One region of the Knoellia sp. B-D-2 genome, then DNA from elsewhere that is predicted to be linked to it. Evidence: predicted binding sites of a transcription regulator. Region 1 holds the regulator's gene; the other holds the start of a gene.
The links. The regulator LexA, encoded in region 1, represses DNA repair genes until DNA is damaged. The targets are predictions, from matches to a motif close to TCGAACANNTGTTCGA.
Positions count from the first base shown of each region.

Region 2: AC3EU2_RS06925 (HNH endonuclease signature motif containing protein) is a predicted target of LexA. The motif match lies at 2,795-2,810, and genes of this name have one in related genera.

Region 1 is NZ_CM173189.1:181,716-187,472, forward strand. Features, by position in the region: gene AC3EU2_RS00835 (winged helix DNA-binding domain-containing protein) at 1-1,054, shown strand, start outside; gene AC3EU2_RS00840 (VOC family protein) at 1,131-1,595, opposite strand; gene AC3EU2_RS00845 (LysM peptidoglycan-binding domain-containing protein) at 1,778-2,182, opposite strand; gene lexA (transcriptional repressor LexA) at 2,367-3,113, shown strand; gene AC3EU2_RS00855 (Sir2 family NAD-dependent protein deacetylase) at 3,118-3,993, opposite strand; gene AC3EU2_RS00860 (hypothetical protein) at 4,043-4,231, opposite strand; gene AC3EU2_RS00865 (LysR family transcriptional regulator) at 4,368-5,306, shown strand; gene AC3EU2_RS00870 (ComEC/Rec2 family competence protein) at 5,367-5,757, opposite strand, start outside.
Region 2 is NZ_CM173189.1:1,437,007-1,442,763, forward strand. Features, by position in the region: gene AC3EU2_RS06915 (aminoglycoside phosphotransferase) at 1-471, shown strand, start outside; gene AC3EU2_RS06920 (alpha/beta fold hydrolase) at 434-1,126, opposite strand; gene AC3EU2_RS06925 (HNH endonuclease signature motif containing protein) at 1,194-2,780, opposite strand; gene AC3EU2_RS06930 (hypothetical protein) at 2,944-3,909, opposite strand; gene AC3EU2_RS06935 (DUF6345 domain-containing protein) at 3,921-4,604, opposite strand; gene AC3EU2_RS06940 (NAD-dependent epimerase/dehydratase family protein) at 4,781-5,683, shown strand; gene AC3EU2_RS06945 (NAD(P)-dependent alcohol dehydrogenase) at 5,693-5,757, shown strand, end outside.

The DNA of each region.
Region 1 (5,757 bases):
CCCCCACGCCGCCGACGCCGTCCGGCTCCTCACCTGCGTGCAGAGCCAGGACGCGCCGCTCGCGGCCCACTCCCTCGCGATGCGCTCGCGCAACACGACGTGTGCCGGTGTGCTGGCCGCGCAGTCGGCTGGCGGCTGGGTGCGCACCCACGTCCTGCGGCCCACCTGGCACCACGTCGTGCCCGAGGACCTCCGCTGGATCCAGTCGCTCACCGGCGCCAAGGTCGAGGCGTCGGCCGCGTCACGCCACCGCCAGCTCGGGGTCACTCCGGAGGTCAAGGACCGCGGCATCGAGCTGCTCCACCAGCTGCTCGCCGACGGTCGCACCATGACCCGCAAGGAGCTCGGTCCGGCCTTCTCCGACGCCGGGCTGCCCGGGCCGGGCGAGGCCATGGCCCACCAGCTCATGACGGCCGAGGTGCGCTCGGTCATCTGCTCGGGGCCGCCGCGCGGGGTCGAGCACACCTACGCCCTCGTCGACGACGTCGTCGCGCGCGCGGACTCCGACGGGTGGTCCCGCGAGCAGGCCGCCGTCGAGCTGACCCACCGCTTCTACGCCGGGCACGGACCCGCCTCCGAACGCGACCTGCAGCGGTGGAGTGGCATGACGCTCACCGAGATCCGTTCCGCCACAGCCGAGCTCACCACCTCCGCGACGTTGCGGTCCTCGCGCCCGCTCGAGCAGGTCGAGTGCCAGGACGAGACCCTGTGGTTCGACCCGTCGGTGTCGGCGCGCACGACCCGGCCGCACCGGGCCTACCTCCTGTCGACGTTCGACGAGGCGGCCCTCACCTACCCGAGCACGGGGTTCCTCCGTCGCAACCGCGACGCGGACCGGACGCGCCTGATGTCTGAGGCCGGTGGCGGGATCGTCGTCGTCGACGGACACGACGTCGGCACCTTCAAGCGCACGGTGGGGCCGAAGCAGGCCGTCGTCACGGTGCGACCCGAGGTCGACCTCACCGCCGCCGAACGCGACGGCATCGCCGAGGCAGCCGAGCGTCTCGCCGCCTTCCACGAGCGCCCCCTCGACCTCGTCCTCACCAGCCCCTGACCCCCCGCTCCCCGTCCCCAACTCGCCAATTCCCCCGTTGGGCACGCGACACGCCGGGCGCGAAACGGCACGCGAATCAGCCGGCGGTGTCGAAGCCCTCTCGCTGGGCGCGCTCGTGCGACTCAGCCGTCTCCTCGAAGAGGGTGACGGTGAGGTCGGCGGGTGCCTCGAGCCGGGAGTTGAGCGACTTCCACGGCGTGAGGACCGGCTCGGCGACGACGGTCGCGCCGGCGTCCTCGGCGTCGCGGGTGGACCGCTCGGCGTCGTCGACCTCGAACGCGATCCGGATCCGCGGGCTCGGGGTCCCGCCGGCCTCGACGGCGTCGATCGCGACCTTGTGCGCCGGGCTGGCGATCTCGAAGGTCGCCCGACCAGCCTCGAGGATCGCGACCCGGTCCTCACCACCCTCGGAGAACGCGGCGATCTCGTCCATGCCGAGGACGTCGCGGTAGAACCGCACCGCCTCGTCGTAGTCGGCCGCCTCGACGACGACCCGCAGCTGCCTCACCCTCTGGATGCGCTCGGTGCTCTCGGTGCTCATGCCAAGGTCAAGGGCGGCGCCGCCGCCGATGTTCCGCGGCGCGCCCTCGGACCGGGCAAAACGCAAAGGGCGCCCCGCGCAGCTGTCCGCGGGGCGCCCTTCGTACTGAGTCGGCGAGGGGTCGAGGCTCTGCCATGGACTCAGGACCGAGCCGGGGTCGAAGCGGCTCGGAGTCGTGGTCGTCAGCCCTGCGGGATGACGATCTGCTGGCCGGCGCGGACCTGGGCGCTGCTGAGACCGTTGGCCAGCTGCAGCTCGGCGACGGCCGAGGCGATCGACGTGCCGGTCATGTGCTCGGCGGCGATCTCCGACAGCGTCTGGCCCTGCTCGACGGTGATGCGCTCCGGGGTCGAGGAGGCCGCGGCGCCCCCGGTGAGGCCGACGAACGCCGCGACGAGGGCGATGAGCAGGACGGTGCTCGTGAGGGCCAGGCGCCCGCCCCGGGTCAGCCGGAGGGCCGGCCGGGGAGCCACGGTGACGGCCTCGCCGGTGGGGACGAGGACGAGGCGCGGACGCTCCGGGCGACGCATCGGGAGCGGGACGGCATACCCCGCCGCGGTGCCGTCGAGGGCCGCTGCTGCACTCATGGAGTCCTCCTGGGTCGAAAGAACGTTCGATAGAACGTCTGTACGATGTCTAGCACGGATGTTCGAGGACTTCAAGACACGCGTCGAACAGGTGTTTGATCCGTCCGCCCGAACTCCGTACGCTGTGGTCATGTCAGGAAGCCAATCAGGCACCACTGACACCACTGGTTTCAGAGGAGACGAGATGAGCGACAAGAGCGGCCCCCCCGACGCCGACGTCCACCAGCTGCCTGACCGCGACCCCGGCGACGGCACGCTCACGGTGCGGCAGCGCAAGGTCCTCGACGTCATCCGCAACTCGGTCGACCGCCGCGGCTACCCGCCGAGCATGCGCGAGATCGGCCAGGCCGTGGGCCTCACCTCCCCCAGCTCGGTCTCGCACCAGCTGCACGCCCTCGAGAAGAAGGGCTACCTGCGGCGCGACCCCAACCGGCCACGGGCGATCGAGGTCATCTCCCCCGACACCCCGAGCGACATCCGCGGCTACCGCGGTGGCGCCACCCCGGACGACGTGGACGCCGACCTCGACCCGACCGGCTCGGGCGACGCGCGGCCCGAGGCGAGCTACGTGCCCGTCCTCGGCCGGATCGCCGCCGGCGTGCCGATCATGGCCGAGGAGATGGTCGACGACGTCTTCCCGCTGCCGAAGCAGATCGTCGGCGAGGGCTCGCTCTTCCTGCTCAAGGTCGTCGGTGACTCGATGGTCGATGCGGCAATCTGCGACGGCGACTGGGTCGTCGTCCGGCAGCAGCCGAGCGCCGACAACGGCGACATCGTCGCGGCGATGCTCGACAACGAGGCGACGGTCAAGACGTTCAAGCGCAAGGACGGCAAGGTCTGGCTCATGCCGCACAACCCGGCCTTCGACCCGATCGACGGCGACCACGCGACGGTCCTCGGCAAGGTCACGGCCGTCCTGCGCCGGATCTGAGGGGTCACGCCACCTGGGCCTGGACGGCACGGGTGAGCGCGGCGAGTGTGACGCCGAGCGGCGCATCGATCCGGTGCGTCGTCTCGGCGTCCCCGCGTGTGGGGCCCCTCGTGATGACGACGACGGGTATGCCGCGTGCTGCCGCCCGCCGAACGAACCGGTAGCCGCTCATCACCTTGAGCGACGACCCGAGGACGACGAGTGCGGACGCCGCCTCGGTGAGCGCGTAGCACTGCTCGACGCGGGGCTTGGGGACGGCGCCGCCGAAGAAGACGACGTCGGGTTTGAGGGTGTCGGCGTCGCACGCCAGGCACCGGGGCGTGACGAAGGTGGTGACGGCGTCGTCGGCGAGGACGATGTCGCCGTCCGGGCGGATCTGGCTGCTCACCCGGGAGCCGTCGACCACGGCCCCGAGGGCGCGTGAGGCGAAGTCGGGGTTGGCGTCGTCCATGAGCGCCTGGAGCAGACCGCGGTCGACCCGGCCCTCGCAGGTGAGGCAGACGACCTCGGCCAGCGACCCGTGCAGCTCGATGACCTCACGGGTGCCGGCGTCCTGGTGCAGACCGTCGACGTTCTGGGTGATGACGGCTCCGAGCGCCCCGGCGCGTTGGAGGTCGGTGACGGCGAGGTGGCCGTCGTTGGGCTCGGCCGCGCTGAAGCGCTGCCAGCCGATGAAGCTGCGCGCCCAGTAGCGCTGCCGCGCCTCGCTGGTCGCCGTGAACTCCTGGTGTGACATCGGCGTGACCCGGCGGTTGCCGTCGGGGCCGCGGTAGTCGGGGATGCCGCTCTCGGTCGACATGCCGGCACCGGTGAGGACGAGCGCCGGGCCGGTTTCGCGCAGCAGCGACGCGACCTCGCGGACCGACACCTCAGGGCTCACCCCGACATCGTAAGTGGTCGTCCTGACGTCGCCCCAGGGTCACGCGAGGTCACTCGCCGGGGCAGGCGTTCTGGTGGACCAGGGCGGCGGTGAGCATCCAGCGCCAGTCCACCGCCGAGGAGCCGCCGTAGGAGCCGGCGCCGCACGCGCACTTCCAGTGCCACCGCCCGAGGCCGTCGCACGTGACGTCCGGGTGGTGGCTGCGGCGGGCGGTCCGCCGGCGGTTCGTCGTCCTCATGCCCATCAGGAGGGCGCACCTCGGCCGCTGATACACCCGAGGGACGAGCGTCGCCGCCGCGCGCCCGTGGGCGTGCGACATCAGGGATTGAACCGTCCCGATGGATCTCGATAACTTCTGGTTATAGGATGGCCGCATGATCGATGCCGCAGGACTCCGGGTCATGCGCGCCATCGCCGACGAAGGCAGCTTCACGGCGGCGGCGCTCTCCCTCGGCTACTCCCAGCCCGCCATCTCGCAGATGGTCCGCCGTCTCGAGAACCGCACGGGCACGACGCTCGTCGAGCGCGTGGGCCGCAGCGTCCGCCTCACCGAGGCCGGCGCCGTGCTCGCGCGGCACGCCGGTCCGGTGCTCTCGGCCCTCGACGCCGCGGAGGAGGAGGTGGCCGCGATCGCCGGGCTCCGGTCCGGACGCGTGCGCCTCATGGCCTTCCCGTCCGCCTCGGCCACGCTCGTCCCCAAGGCCCTCGCGAAGGTCAAGGCGAAGCACCCGGGCGTCTCGATCACCTTCAGCGAGGGCGAGCCGCGCGAGTCGCTCGCCGCGCTGCGCGCCGGTGAGTGCGACCTCGCGGTCGCGTTCGTCTACGAGGGAACGGACCTCGGCCGCGGGGAGGAGGACCTCGAGGCGTTCGTCACCACCCCGCTGCTCGACGACGAGGTCCTGCTCGCCGTCCCCCGCACGCACGCGCTGGCGACCTCGACGAAGGTCGACATGGCCGCGCTCGAGGACGAGACCTGGATCGCCGGCTGCCCCCGGTGCCGTGGCCACCTCCTGCAGCTCGCGAGCACCGCCGGTTACGTGCCGGACGTCGCCTACGAGACCGAGGACTACGTCGCCGTCATGGGGCTCATCGCCGAGGGCCTCGGCATCGCCGTCATCCCCGACCTCATCCTCAGGACCGTCCACCACGAGGACGTCGTCGCCCTGCCGATGACCCCCGCGTCGCGGCGCCACATCGTCGCCGTGACGACCCCGGACCTGCAGCGGGTCCCTGCCGTCAGGGCCACCCTCGACGCGCTCGTGGAGAGCGCCGACGCGGCGACGAAGAAGGCCGCGCAGTCGGCCGTCCGCTGACCCGTCGGCACCCTCTGGCGCCGAGGCGGTCGGGCCGGCGCCCCTGTGGTGCAGGGGGGCTCACCTCTCGGTGACCACCTCGATCCGGCCGTCACGCTCGACGAGGGCGATGTGGCCGCGCTCGTCGGTGCGGTGCACGGCATACCCGTTGCGCTGCATCATCGTCAGGTGCGCCGCCGTCGGGTGTCCGTAGTCGTTGTCCTCCCCGACGCTCACCACGGCGACCGGCGCACGCACGGCGGCCATGAGCCCGGCATCGAGGTTCGCGCTCCCGTGGTGCGGCGTCTTCACGACGTCGAGATCCTGCGCGACGGCGGCCATCGACGGGTCACGTCGGAGCCGGAGAAGCAGGTCGTGCGCCGCCTCGCGTTCGACGTCCCCGAGCAGGAGGGCGTCGACCGCGCCGACGTGGACGGCGAGGACCACGCTCGCGTTGTTGGGCACCGACCCC
Region 2 (5,757 bases), 1.3 Mb from region 1:
ACCGCGCCACCGCCGGGGATCGAGAGCCGCACCGACCGGTGGGCGCGGGCCGCGCAGGTGGCGTTCGGGGAGAGCCAGCCGACCGGCATACCCAACGTCCTCGTGCCGATGGCCACGCGCATCATGGCGGCCCTCGACGACACGGCGTTCGGACCGAACCAGCTCGTCCACGGCGACCTCGCCGGCAACGTCCTGCTCGACGCCGACGGCGTCCCGCTCGTCATCGACGTCTCGGCGTACTGGCGGCCGGTGCTGTGGGCCGAAGCGGTGACCGTCCTCGACGCCGTCGTGTCGCTCGGCGCCGACGGGGCCGCGCTGCGCGAGTGGGCGAAGGGTGAGCGGCGGCAGGCCATGCTGCGCGCGGCGCTCTTCCTGCTGCTCAGCGACGAGCGCTCCCTCGTCGACGACTACGAGCGCGTGCTCATCCCCGCACTCAGGTCAGGGCGTCGAGGTCGGTCAGGAAGTCACTGACGGCGGCCGCGACCAGCCGGCCGTGGGTGAACGGGACCATGTGGGCGCCCGCGGAGAGCGTGACCGCTCGGCTTCCCGGGCCACCCTCGGCGGCGACCGCGACGGCCCAGTCGGCCGGGGAGATGTGGTCGTGCGGGCCGCGGATGACGAGCACCGGAGCAGTGACGGGGCGCAGCGTCTCGAGGATGGAGTCCTGCCGCGCGGCCTCCATCGACCGGACCATCGCCGGGAGGGTGCTGCGGGCGTACTGGCGCACCAGCGTCGGCACCTGACGCTTCGGCTCGCGCCACGACGTCGGGAGCCAGCGCTTCACCAGTCGCGGCCAGGTCGCGGCCCGCACGTCCGTGCTCGGCCCGACGAGGACGAGGCCGGCCACCCGTGACGGGTCGAGCGCGGCGACGTGGGCGGCGACCTGGGACCCGGCCGAGTGCCCGAGCACGAGGAACCGCGGGACGCCCGCGGGCACCCGGGCGAGGATGCCTGCTGCCAGGGCGCGGGGGCTGAGGTCCTGCCCGTTCGGTGCCGGTTCGCCGTAGCCCGGACTCACCCGCACGTATGCCGTCCCGCCGCCGGTGAGGTACCCCAGCGTGGGTCGCCACGACTCGGGGCCGAGTCCCAGTCCGGGAAGGGCCAGCAGGGCGGAGGGTGGGTGCACCCGGTCACGGTAGCCGCGACCCTTGCGCAGGACCGCCCGCGGGTTCCCTCCGCCCTCGGTCGGGGCGTCAGGCAGCGTGGGCGTGCAGGTAGGCGTCGGCGGCGTCCCAGTCCCGCCAGTTCTGCGCGTCCTGCCAGTCGAACGCGTCGTGCCACGCCAGGAGGCGATCCGCCTCGTCGAGGTCATCGGCCGCGGCGCCCAGCCACGGGTCCGGACCGCCGGTGTCGAGCCGAGCGCGCCGTCGTTGCCGCTCTCGACGCTCTTGGGTGAGGCGGTGCGGGAGCTCGCGGTCGTAGCTGCCGTGGGTGAGGTCCCACGTGACCGATCGACCGTGCTCGTCGGGTGGATGGACCGTCGCGATGAGGCGCTGGTCGTGGACCTGGGTGTGGTGGCGCTGGCAGAGGAGCGCAGCGTTGGACAGGTCCGACCGACCGCCGTCGGCCCAGTGGACGATGTGGTGCGCCTTGGCCCAGTCCGGTGGTGCGGTGCACCCTACCCAGGTGCAGCCGGTGTCGCGGTGCCAGAGGGCGCGGCGCTGGCCTCGGGTGACGAGGCGCACGGCCCGGCCGAGATCGAGGACCTCGCCGTCCGAGCCGAGGACGACCGGGATGACGTCGGCGTCGCACGCGAGCTGGCGCATCGTGGCCGGGCTGAGGAGGGTGCCCGCGGCGACCGACCCGATGGTCGTGCCGCACCCGTTCGCGGTGGAGCCGGGCTCGTCGCCGACCAGTCGCATGAGGCCTTCGAGGGTCATCCGGACGTGCAGCGCCGTGGGCGCCGCAGCCGGGGCGCGGCCATCGGCGTCCGTCGCGGCGTGGCCCGCGCAGATCGCGGCGAGGGCCTCGGCGCGACGCTGCCCGACCGGGCGGAGGTCGCGTTCCCCGGTGACGGCATTGGGAGCCGGAGCGGACAGCGGTCCGAGGGCGGCCTCGAGGATGGCGCTCTGCTCCGGCGTCAGGAACATCGAGTAGCCGGTGAGGTCACCCTCGAGGATGCGAGGGCTCGACAGGTGCGCCCCCGCCCGCAGGCGACGCTGCCTGTCGTCGAACTCGCCGTCGGCGCCGTGGGCGGCCAGGAGCCGGGGACGGATCTTCTTGGCCTGCGCGATCCCCCACTCGACGCCGAGGTCGAGGATCGCCTTGGTCACCGTGGGCACGGCCTCGGGCCGGAGGAGGTCGACCATCCGCCGGACCTCGGACAGCGCGGTGAGGGCGAGCGGGATGCCAACCTCTCCGGTGACGACCCGGGCCCAGACGATGCCCTCGGGACGCTCCGGGTCGGCATACGCCCCGGCGAAGGGGCCGGTCGTGGACCACTGGCCTCCGGGTGTGGCGTGGGCGACGTCCTGGGCGAACGAGGCCAGCTGCCCCGCGCCTCCCTGGCGCAGGGACGGAGCGTGCTCGCGGACCCAGTCGTGGGCCGAACCCACGCCGCGGCGGGCCGACGCGAACTCACCGCGGTGCGCGGCTTCGGTCGTGATGACGACCTGACACGCCGAGGCCTCGGCCTTCACCGCGTCCACGAGGCCCATGGCCTCGGCGAGCTCGACGCCGGTCAGGGTGGGGAGGACGTCACGGAGCTGGACGAGCGCCGCGCGTGCCGTCTCGAGCGAGCCGCGGGGGCTGCTCGGGTCGGTGTCGACGACGTCGTCCATACGCTCCATGATAGTCGAACGCAAGTTCGAGGGTCAAGAGTTCTCCACAGGTTGTTTCGGGCGAGTTCCACTGTGGCGCAACAGCATTCACGGATCCTGAGTGATCGGCGAACGCCGTCGAAACGTCCGGTGGCACGCGGCCACCGGACGTCCCGACCCCCGCTCACTTGCCCTTCGTCCGACCCCTCACGACGACACCCGGCTCGAGACGGCCACTGCCGTGGCCGGCCTCGGCGAGCGCCCTGGGGTGCGCCAGGGGGAGGTACTGGCCGAAGCGCACCGTCGCCGTCTCGTCCTTGCCGACCTCGATGCCGCTGATCTCGCCCTCGACCATGAGGGCGGGGGCGGCGAAGCTCTGGAGGACGTCCGCCGGCAGCGCGAGCAGCCCGAAGGTCGCCCCCGTGATGGTGATGTGGCCCTGGCCGTCGCGCAGCCCGTGACCCGACCAGCTCTGCGCGAACAGGCCGGAGAACGCCTCGTCGAGCGACTGCGTGGCGACCTCGCCGGTGGCCTCGACGCCACGGTTGACGTGGAACATGCGGGCCACCGAGACGCTGCGGCCGCCTTCCTCGGGGTCGAGGTGGAGGTTGGTCTTCGCACCGGGACCGATGAGCGGCAGGCTGTCGACGGCATACGAGAAGCGCACGGTCGCACGCCCGGGTCCGCTGTCGACCTCGGCGCCGTCCTCGTCGAGCTCGGCCCACTGACCGAGGACGACGTCGAGGCCGGCGTGCTCGGCGCGGATGCCGACGCGGTGGAGCAGCTCGAGCCCGTGGTGGGTGAGGCGCTTGGCCGCATCGTCGCCGAGACGGTAGGTGCCGTCGTCGTCGCGCTCGACGTCGCTCCACTTCCGGCGTTCGTCGTCGTATGCCGTGAGTCGCTCGGCGTTGCGCGCGCGGATCGCGCCGCTCGCGGCGAAGACCTCGACCTGGCCGCGGTCGCTGCCGACGGCGTACCCGTGCGGCACCTGCGCGGTGCCCTTGAGGTCGATGTCGAGGGCCTCGGCGACGGCGCGGGTCGTCTCGCGATGCTCCTTGAGGCACGGCGGGGTGTGGCTGACCACCGGTGCGGTGGAAGGGATGTCGGGCAGGTCGACCTTGAAGTCGACGTCCCGGAGTGACAGTGGCATGGCTTCGCTCCTCAGCAGGTGCCGCGAGCGGTCATGAACGACCGTCCGCTCACGGGGTCGGTGGTCTCGGCGGCCCGGAGCCGCTCGTTGTAGGTCGGTGCGTCGGGGGTCTGCGCGCGCAGGTACGCCCACTGGACATTGCTGCCCTCGACGATCTCGTTGGCCTCGGCCCAGGCCTCGCGCAGCGGGATGTCCACGCGGAACAGCCAGCTGCCGGACCAGTAGTAGAGCCACGCGGCATACATGGCGAACCACGTACCGCGCGAGTTCTGTCCGCCGCCCGAGTAGCTGCTGTTGTGGAAGCCGAGCATGTAGTGCAGGCGCTGGAACGCGGGGATCCAGCGGCCGACGGAGTTGCCCGACGAGTGGTGGAGGAGGTCGCACGCGTGCGTGGCGAAGACCTCGAGGTCGTTCTTGCCGAAGTCGACTGCCTCGCTCGTCGTGACGTCGCCGCCCCAGACGAGGAACCCGTCGGTCCACCCGTGCGAGCTCATCTGCATCGCGTCGACGGTGTCGGAGCGCTGCGTGACGTTGGTGGTGGTGACGAAGTCGGACTGCTTGACGTCGCTCTCACCGTGGTTCTGGGTCCAGTCGAACTCGGCCAGCCCGCCGAGCGTCGACGCGAAGCCCTCGGCTTCGAGTCGGCGGCCGTCGATGCCGTCCTTGATCCACCAGGACCCCACGTACTTGGCCATGTTGGTTCCCCTGACTGTGTCGTGCCACCTCGGTGGTGGCTACAGGGGAGAGGAGGAGCAGGTGTGCCGGCCAGATACGTTCTTGGGGACGGCATCTGCGTCTGCCCGCATCAGAGTGCGAGGGCCGGCCCATGCTCCGGAGCGTGAACTGGACGTGTCGGTGGTTTCATCGACGCATGCGCATCTTCTTCACGGGCGGCAGCGGCAAGGCCGGAAAGCACGTCGCGTCGCACCTGGCCGACTGCGGTCATCAGGTCACCAACGCCGACCTCGTTCCCCTGAGGAACCCAGCCGTGGCTGATCTGAAGGTCGATCTCACGGACACCGGCGAGACGTACTCGGCGATGGCTGGTCTGGCCCGCATGCAGGAGCTGGAGCTGGCTGAGAAGCCCGCGTACGACGCTGTCGTGCACTTCGCCGCCGTGCCGGCGATCCTGCTCACGTCGGACGCCAAGACCTACTCGACCAACGTGCTCAGTACCTACAACGTCCTCGAAGCCGCAACGCGGCTGGGCGTCCGAAAGATCGTGTTCGCGTCCTCGGAGACGACCTACGGGATCTGCTTCGCCCAGGGCGAGAGGCGACCCCAGTACCTGCCTTTGGACGAGGGACACCCGACGGTCCCCGAGGACTCCTACGCCATGTCCAAGGTGGCCAACGAGGTGACGGCACGCTCCTTCCAGGTCCGCACCGGTGCCGACGTGTACGGGCTCCGGATCAACAACGTCATCGAGCCGCACGAGTACGCCGAGATGTTCCCGGCCTTCCTCGCGGACTCGTCGCTGAGACGACGCAACATCTTCGCCTACATCGACACACGCGACCTCGGCCAGATGGTGCAGCGGTGCCTCGAGGTCGACGGGCTCGGCTACGAGGTCTTCAACGTTGCCAACGCGGACATGTCCGTCGCTGACACGACCGACGAGATCCGGGACCGCTTCTACGACGGGGTGAAGGTGAGTCGCCAGATGGGACCGGACGAGACCTTCTACTCCATCGACAAAGCGCGGGATCTCCTCGGCTATGCACCCCAGCACTCGTGGCGCGACGTCCTGTCGGATCCCAGAACGGGCACCTGAAGGGTCCCGATGCAAGCGGTCATCCAGGACAGGTACGGCCCGCCGGACGTCCTCCGGTTGGGCGAACTGCCGGA